2 linked regions of the Cellulosilyticum sp. I15G10I2 genome follow. The protein of the gene in region 1 interacts with the protein of each later gene in a pairwise test. Links are inferred from orthologs where the notes say so. Each region holds a gene or a part of one and is shown on either strand. Other genes may lie near its edges.

Evidence for each region. The genes of interacting proteins can lie anywhere in the genome.
Region 2: the proteins of BN3326_RS04725 (region 1) and rho interact in binary tests that used the Escherichia coli proteins (3 or more experiments, as listed by UniProt). The link is inferred for Cellulosilyticum sp. I15G10I2 from one-to-one orthologs.

What each region holds. Positions count from the first base shown.
Region 1 is NZ_FMMP01000006.1:955,933-961,031, reverse strand. The notes cover bases 1-2,675. They hold BN3326_RS04725 (YhbY family RNA-binding protein), read left to right. Parts: upstream 1-1,031; coding sequence 1,032-1,319; downstream 1,320-2,675. Other genes in these bases: nadD (nicotinate-nucleotide adenylyltransferase), read left to right, coding at 1,432-2,649; obgE (GTPase ObgE), read left to right, coding at 1-1,009. Also shown: BN3326_RS04715 (calcium/sodium antiporter), read left to right, coding at 2,679-3,656; rsfS (ribosome silencing factor), read left to right, coding at 3,677-4,021; BN3326_RS04705 (D-alanyl-D-alanine carboxypeptidase family protein), read right to left, coding at 4,072-5,099.
Region 2 is NZ_FMMP01000006.1:228,865-232,933, reverse strand. Bases 1-2,857 are described here. They hold rho (transcription termination factor Rho), read right to left. Parts: upstream 2,192-2,857; coding sequence 809-2,191; downstream 1-808. Other genes in these bases: BN3326_RS01100 (bifunctional diguanylate cyclase/phosphodiesterase), read right to left, coding at 2,299-2,857; rpmE (50S ribosomal protein L31), read right to left, coding at 481-681; BN3326_RS01115 (DUF1385 domain-containing protein), read right to left, coding at 1-415. Also shown: more of BN3326_RS01100, read right to left, coding at 2,858-3,996; ilvN (acetolactate synthase small subunit), read right to left, coding at 4,036-4,069. UniProt on the Escherichia coli protein: Facilitates transcription termination by a mechanism that involves Rho binding to the nascent RNA, activation of Rho's RNA-dependent ATPase activity, and release of the mRNA from the DNA template.

The sequences.
Region 1 (5,099 bases):
ACAGGGAACAGTTATAAGAGAAGCTGAATCGTTAAAAGTCATTGCAGACCTTCATGCACCTAGTCAGAGGGAAATTATTTTTAGCGGAGGAAAAGGTGGAAAAGGGAATCAACACTTTGCAACAGCAACCAGACAAGCGCCACGATATGCAGAAAAAGGTAAACCGGCAAAAGAATATTGGATCATTCTTGAGTTAAAGATGATTGCTGATGTAGGACTTGTAGGATATCCTAATGTAGGAAAATCTACACTTTTATCTATGGTAAGCAATGCACAGCCTAAGATTGCAAATTATCACTTTACGACTCTTGCGCCTAACTTAGGTGTGATTACTAATAAATATGGTAAACAGTTTGTTATGGCAGATATTCCAGGCCTTATAGAAGGTGCTTCTGAGGGCGTAGGATTAGGCCACGATTTTTTAAGACATGTTGAAAGAACAAAAGTTCTTATACATGTAGTTGATGTGGCAAGTACGGAAGGAAGAGATCCAGTACAAGATGTTTATACAATACAAAAAGAAATTAATATATACAATGACGAAATATTAAAAAATAAACCTCAAATTATTGCTGCAAATAAAATAGACATAGGAGATTTTGAGGAAAGCATCCAAAGACTAGAGCAGGCATTTAAACCTCAAGGGATAGAAGTTATTCCTATATCTGCAGCAGGTAATCAGAATTTGCAGGAGCTTATGCAAAAGACGTCGGATTTACTTGCTACTGTACCAGATCATACAGTTGTTTTTGAGCCAGAATTTGAAGAAGTTACTGATTATTCCAATGCACCTTTTACTATTACTAAAGTGGAAGATGGCTACTTTACAGTAGAAGGTATCGGGGTTGAGAAGATGATGGGTTATACTGCATTAGATACTGAAAAAGGCTTTGCATTTTTCCAGAAATATCTACGTGATAGGGGAATTATTGATGCTCTCGAGGAAGCAGATATTCATGAAGGTGACGTTGTTAGAATTTATGATTTAGAATTTGAGTACTTTAAGTAGAAAGGACAATATAATGCAAAATATTTCAAGTAAACAAAGGGCTTATTTGAAGTCTCTGGCACAAACTACAGATCCTATATTTCAAATAGGTAAAAATGGGATTACGCCTGAACTGACAGAAGCTATTTTATTAGCCTTAGAGGCAAGAGAACTTGTAAAGGTAAGTGTTTTAAGCAACTGTTTATTAGATCCGAAGTATATAAGCAGTGTGATTAGTGAAAGAACACATTCTATACCAGTTCAAGTGATTGGCAAAAAAATTATTTTTTATAAACCTTCAAAGAAAAACCCTAAAATTATTTTACCCTAATATACTTTTATTAAGAGTTGCTATTTTATAGTCAACTCTTATATTTTATATTTTAATTTTTAAAAAATAGGTTATAATAGAGAAGGTAAGTTGAACAAAGGAGAAGTGTTTTATGAGCATTGAGGAATCTCAAATTACTAAACTCGCCATAATGGGCGGGACCTTTGATCCTATTCATATAGGACATCTTGTTACAGCTGAAGAAGTAAGACATGAGTTTAATATTGATGAAGTTTTATTTGTTCCTACAGGACATCCCCCTCATAAGTCTAATATCAATATGACAACAAGTGAGCACAGATATTTGATGACAGTATTGGCTACAGCGGCTAATGCAAATTTTAAAGTATCGCGCCTTGAAATAGAGCGAGAAGGGGTTACATACACAATTGATACGATAAAAGAAATTAAAAAGGTGTATGGAAGAGATGTTAGGCTATATTTTATTACGGGAGCAGATGCGATTCATAAAATCCTTACATGGAAAGAATCAGAGGAACTACTTCAAATTTGTGACTTTGTAGCTGTAACCAGACCGGGTCATAATACAGAAGAACTTCTGCATCAAATTGAAGAGCTTAAAAGAACATATCAAACCAGTATACACTTTCTTGAAGTTCCGGCACTAGCGATATCTTCTTCAAATATTAGAGACAGAATTCACAATATGAAACCTATCAAATATTTAGTGCCACAAGAAGTAGAAAATTATATTAAAAAGTATAATTTATATGAATATAAAATATACCTTACAACAGAGGAACGGGAACGTATGTGCAGTTATGTAGCTTCAAAGATGTCGCCTAAAAGATATGCACATACAAGAGGCGTGATTGAAATGGCCATAGAATTTGCCAATGTTTATAAAATAAACTGTGATGAAGTATTTATTGCAGCATTATTTCATGATATTGCAAAAGAATTGCCTTTAGCAGAAAAAGAGAACTTATGCAGACAGTATAAGATTGAACTTGATGATTTTGAAAAAAGACATCTTGATCTTGCACATGGCAAGATTGGTGCAGCAATGCTTGAAAACGAATGGAAAATTACTAAGCCATCTATATTAGATAGTATTAGATATCATACTGTGGGTAGAGAAGAAATGTGTGATTTAGAGAAAGTTATCTATTTAGCTGATATGACTGAAGAAGGAAGAAGTCCCTATAAAGGCAAAGAGCAAATTAAAAGTTTAGCACTGTATGATCTCAATCGTGCAATGTATAAAGCACTTTATTCATCTTATAATTATGTAACACATCTGTTAGGCGAAGAAATACATCCTATCACTTTTAAGCTGCTTGAACACTACAAACAATATGATTTATAAAAGGTTATGATAAATAATGAGGAGGCATTATGAATACGATTGTGATACAAGCTGTTATTCTTATTTTAGGCTTTGTCGTCTTAATTAAAGGTGCAGACTACTTTGTAGATGGGGCATCGTCTATTGCCAAGAATTTAAATGTACCAGATATCTTTATTGGCCTTACTATTGTTGCTTTTGGGACAAGTGCCCCGGAAGCAGCTGTAAGTATAAAAGCTATGCTGAGCCATAATACTGATATGGTACTTGGAAATATTATAGGCAGTAATATATTAAATATTGTACTTATCTTAGGTATTGCGGCATCTATAGCGCCAATTAGGGTTCAGAATAACACGATAAAAAAAGAGATTCCATTTTTACTTTTAGTTTCTATTTTGCTCAGTGTTCTTTTTTTAGATATTCCACTGCAAAATGGCAATATCAATATGATATCAAGAGGTGATGGTATCGTCATACTCATTGTTTTTACTATTTTTATTTATTATTTGCTGCATTTGGCTAAAAATGGTCAAAGCGAAGAGATAGAAGCGAGGTACCCGCTAAAGTTAGCTATTGCATATAGTTTTTTTGGACTTATCGCTATTATTATAGGCGGAAATTTCGTTGTAAATGCGGCAACTAAAATAGCAACTTCAGCTGGTGTCAGCCAGAGATTTATTGCACTTACCATTGTTGCGCTTGGCACATCACTCCCCGAACTAGTAACATCTGTAATGGCAGCTAAAAAAGGTAAGCAAGATATCGCAATTGGTAATATTATTGGAAGCAATATCTTTAATATATGTTTTGTAGCTGGACTTCCAGCTGCGTTATTTGGTAATATAATACCTAAAGATCCTATTGGGCTTGATTTATTAGTTATGGTTTTTTGCACGATTGTTCTTTATATATTTAGTAAATCAGAAAGAATCGTATCTAAAAGTGAAGGGAAAGTTTTCTTAATAATGTTTGCTATTTACTATGGGTACTTAGTTTTTACACAACTTAACGTGTTTGTTGCATAAGGAAAGGAGATTTTAATAACTTGGATAAAAACACATTAATACTTGCTAAACAAATATATGACATAATTAATAATAAAAAAGCAACAAGTATAGAAGTGCTGGATGTACACCAACTGACAACTTTAACTGATATTTTTATTATTGCTGTTGCGACTAATATACGTCAAACACAGGCGATTACAGATGAAATAGAAGAGTTTCTTACAGATTATCAGGTGCCCCTTCTTCAAAAAGAAGGCTATACAACAGCCAAATGGATTTTGTTAGATTATGGTAACATTATTGTGCACGTTTTACATCAAGAAGATGCTGCGTTTTATGGGCTGAACAGACTTTGGAAAGATGCAAAAGTAATTACGTTCTAATGAGAAAGAACCTAAAACATTAGATTAAATCATGTTTTAGGTTCTATTTATTATTTTATACGTCTATTAAATTTAAGTTTGGCCACTTTTTTTCTTCTGCGTCTTTTAAAAATACGTCTCAAAACGCTTATAAAGAAAACAATAAGTACCGCTGGAATGACTATAAAATAGATCTTTTTATCGATTAACAACGTATTAGATACGGGTAAAACTGTTGGATAAGGTGATGGAGAAAACTCAATATCTTTTATGAGTAAGTTGTTTTTCGCTAATATCTGAGTACCGTGCAAATAAGTAATCGTTCCAATAGTACTTCCTTTACTTGTACCAATTTCAATATATTCAGGAAGATCAATATGCGTTGTGATATCACGCTCTTTAATATCTTTTTGAATAAGAATAGATAAGGGTGTTTCTACAGAAATTGAACAATTACCTGCCTGATAGGTTTGTCCGCTTTTAACTGAATACATAGGCAATGTTTTTAAGCTGGTACCTGTACTATGAAGGTTCAGAGTGCGGTAGGAATTGATGCCATAGTTTAATAAGGCATTGGTATCTGTATACAAACTATCTCTCTCAGACTTTAAGATAACCGCAACAAGATCGATATCACCATGTTTTGCAACAGTAACTAAAGTATGTCTTGCTACATCTGTGTAACCTGTTTTACCGGCAATAACATCAGCTCTATACATTTTACTGTCGCGTTGTTGATTCATCAGACGATGCTGCTGAGATAAATATCTCGTTTCTGTGGTTTTATTAGTACTTGGAATCTGGTAGGTTGTATGACTCATTATTTCGGAAAAATAAGAGTTATTATAAATATAGCTTGTGATTAATGCCATGTCATATGCAGTTGTATACTGCTCCGCACTATGTAAACCATGGGGATTGACAAAATGCGTATTAACAGCGCCAAGTTCCTTGGCACGTTCAGTCATTTTAACGCCAAAGTTTTCAATAGAACCGCTGGCAGCCTCTGCGAGGCCGTTAGCCACTTCGTTAGCAGACATCAAAAGAACACCATGAAGTGCTTGGTCTACTGTGATTTGTTCACCAACATCCATACCAA
Region 2 (4,069 bases), 730 kb from region 1 along the record:
CTTGATGTCTAAATAATCTGCTTATAAGCATTGGCAGGACCATAAATAGTCCTATAGCAAATACAAAGGATAGACACATTGTGAGTCCCATTATAATCTTTTCGCCTTTATCACCAAGCCTGTTCTGTAACCAAACTTCAAATTTACTCGGCTCTTCAGCATCCTCTTCTTCACCATATAATTCTGCTGAAAAACTAAGTGTTTTCACGCCTAAAACAAGCGATTCAACGAATGTAGCCATACCTCTTAGAATAGGCAGCTTTAAGATTTTAATGCGTTCCATAATAGTTGTGGAGTGCTGAATATCTGTAGTGATTGTCCCATCTGCCTTTCTCACTGAAACAGCATAAATGTGACGCCCCTTCATCATTACCCCTTCAATAACAGCTTGTCCTCCAATATTTATCTTTGCCATTCGCTCACCTCCAATTTTTGCAAAAAAAAGGTTGAGACCATCCTCTCAACCCCTTTTGTAATTTCTTACTTATCGTATTTTTTATTAAATTTATCAATTCTTCCTTTTGCTGAAGCTGCTCTTTGTTTACCTGTATAAAAAGGATGACATTTTGAACACACTTCTACATTGATTGATTCTTTTGTTGAAGATGTTTCAATAGTGTTACCACATCCATTACAAGTAACTGATACTGCTTCATATTTTGGTTGGATTTCTTTATTCATTTAGATTCACCTCTTTCATCGTTCTTTTCTATATTAATTTTCAATCTAGCGATTTTGTGACAACAGTAGAATTATAGCATGAGTTCTTTGACATTGCAAGTATTTGCCTATCAATTTCAACTAAAAATTATAAAGTTTTTTTCATACGTTCTACAAAATCTTTATTGCTACCGCATACTAACATCGTATTAATTAAGTTTTCTGTAACCTCTGAGATATTATTGCGATTGAGCTCTTTGCGAATACTATAGGCAACGCTTACTTCTTCTGGCAATAAGAGCAGATCATCCCTTCGTGTTCCTGATTTATAAATATCGATAGCTGGGAAAATTCTTCTTTCTGAAAGAGACCTGTCTAAGACAAGTTCCATATTACCAGTTCCTTTAAATTCTTCAAAAATTACCTCATCCATCTTACTTCCTGTATCAACTAGAGCAGTCCCTAGTATTGTAAGACTCCCCCCATTTTCTATTTTTCTTGCAGCACCAAAAAACTTCTTTGGCATATGGAGTGCTGCCGGATCAAGTCCTCCAGATAGTGTTCTGCCGCTTGGCGGAATAGTAAGATTGTAGGCTCTAGCCATACGCGTAATGCTATCCAGCAAGATAACTAAGTCTTTACCTTGTTCTACCATGCGTTTCGCTCTTTCTAATACCATTTCTACGACTTGTTTATGATGTTCTGGTGGCTCATCAAAAGTTGATGCAATAACTTGAACATCTTTGCCTTGTATAGAACGCCTTATATCTGTTACTTCCTCAGGTCTTTCATCAATAAGCAGTACAATAAGTGATACTTCACTATGATTATGTGTAATTGCATTTGCAACATGTTTTAAAAGAACTGTTTTGCCGGCCTTAGGCGGCGCTACAATAAGTCCTCTTTGGCCTTTTCCAATAGGCGCAATGATATCGATAATACGGGTAGATAAAATATCTCTTTCATATTCAAGATGAAGTCTTTCATTTGGAAACACCGGCGTCAGTGTCTCAAAATTAGGTCTATATTTAGCCCGCTCTGGTCTGTCCCCATTAACTTTATGCACATATAAAAGCGCTCCTGCTTTTTCACCTTCTTTTGGCTTTCTCATATCGCCTTCTATCCAATCCCCTGTTTTAAGATTGAATCTTCTAATTTGAGAAATAGACAGATAAATATCATTTTCTCCGCGCATAAAGTTCTGAGATCTTAAAAAACCATACCCGTCTGCCATAATTTCAAGAATACCAGCACCCACCATGCGTTCGCTTTTCATTTCTATTTCTTGAAGCGCTGGTTCTTCGATCAGCAGTCCGTCTTCTTCACTTTCAGCATCCCGTTCATCTAAAAGCACCTTAGTCGTCTCTACTATACTATCCTGATTAGCCTTATCTTCTAAAAAAGAGGAGTTATGACTTTCTTCAATATGAGTTATCAGCTCACTTTTTCGCATTTTGTTAATATTTTTTATGCCTAAATCCTTAGCTTTTTGCCTTAGCTGAACTAAAGTTAATTCTTCTAAATTACTCATTAACCAATAACTCCTTTAGCTTCTTTAGTTTTATTAATTAGTTTAACATATATCACGCTTTTATTTCAAGCAAAGATTAAGAAACGTCTGTCCTCACTTTATTGTGTTTAGACTTTAAAATACCTATCTTCTATTTCCACTGCGCTTATAGGCTTGTTCCACAAAAAACCTTGTCCCATTTCACATCCGAGTCTGCTCATAATGTGCAGTTGTTCTTCATTTTCAATACCTTCAGCAATTGTTTTTAAATTAAGTGTTTTGGCTATAGAAATAATAGCTTCTACTATTGTTCGGTCTTGAGGATTCTTTACAATTTCTCTGATAAATGAAATATCTATTTTAAGATGATCAAACATAAATTTCTTGAGATATCCAATAGAAGCATACCCTGTCCCAAAATCATCAATGGATATTGTAAACCCATAGCTCTTTAATTCATGAATCACAAGTTGTGCGATACCTACATCCTCCATAACGGTTGACTCTGTAATTTCTAGTACGATATATTGCGGCTCAATCTCATATCTATTTAAAATGTTTTTAATATTCTTAGCAAGATTTGGATTTTTAAATTGAAGCGCGGATAGATTAACTGAAATAGGTACGATTTCATAACCCCTATCAATCCACTTTCTAATCTGCACACATACCTTTTCTATCACCATGATACCAACTTTTTCAATAAGATTCATCTTTTCAAGTAAGCCAATAAACTTTCCTGGCAGGACTAATTCTCCATTACCCATTAAACGCCTAATGAGGGCTTCCATCCCTACTATCTTATTGCTATTAAGATCTACAAATGGTTGATAATAAACTAAGAACTCATCATTTTCAACTGCAATCCTCATGTCTGATTCAAGAAGCATATTATTTTGAACTTCTTCTTGTATATCTTTTGTATAAAAAACATAAGAAGAGTAACTTATCTCTTTTTTTGCTTTTGCAAGTGCAATTTGTACCATCTTTACAAGTTCACCAGGACTAGTTGAGTTCTCTGGATAAAGTACTACCCCAGCCTTAAAAGCCATATACATATAACTGTTGTGGATTTTTATGGGCTCTTGCATTACTTCATTTAATGTTTCTAAAAGTTTCTTAGTTTCCTCTATATCTTTTATATTTTGATGGATAACTGCAAATGTATTATCAGTATATTTAAAGATTTCTTGGTCTTGATTTAAATAACTCTTTATTCTATGTCCTACTTCTTTTATAATTTTATCGCCTACGCCTAAGCCATATGTATTATTAATTTCTCCAATTTTTTTAATATCAATCAAAATTACAGTAAATTTATAACTATTTTTCCGCGATCTTTGGACTTGTTTATGTAAGCTTTCTAAGAAAACTTTTTCGTTTGGAAAATTAGTTAGATAATCTATATAACTTACCCTGTAAACTTCTTCTTTCATTCTTTGCGTTCTTGTAATATCCTTAGAAATACACACATAGTACTCTAATTTCTTCTCACTCCAGACTGCATTAAAAGAATTTGTTAAATAAATTCTCTTTTCATTCTTAATGAACCGATTTGTAACAAATTCAAATTTCTCACCTTCCATTACAAATTTTCTGATCTTTTCAAGAACTGTATCATCTGCTAAATCTACCCCTACAAACATGCACATATCTTGACCTAATATACTTGTTTTTGTACATCCGCAAGAGGTATATACATTTTCATTCGCATATACAATTTTGCCTTCTGCATCGCCAATGATAAGCCAATCATCTATCTCATCTATTACTCTTTCTAGTACATTTAATAATTTTGACTTGCTAATTTCCTGAGTTATTGGCATATTCAACCTCCTAAACCATGTACTTATCCTGTCTTGTTTTTATATGTGCTTATTCCCTGCCTGAAGTGCAATA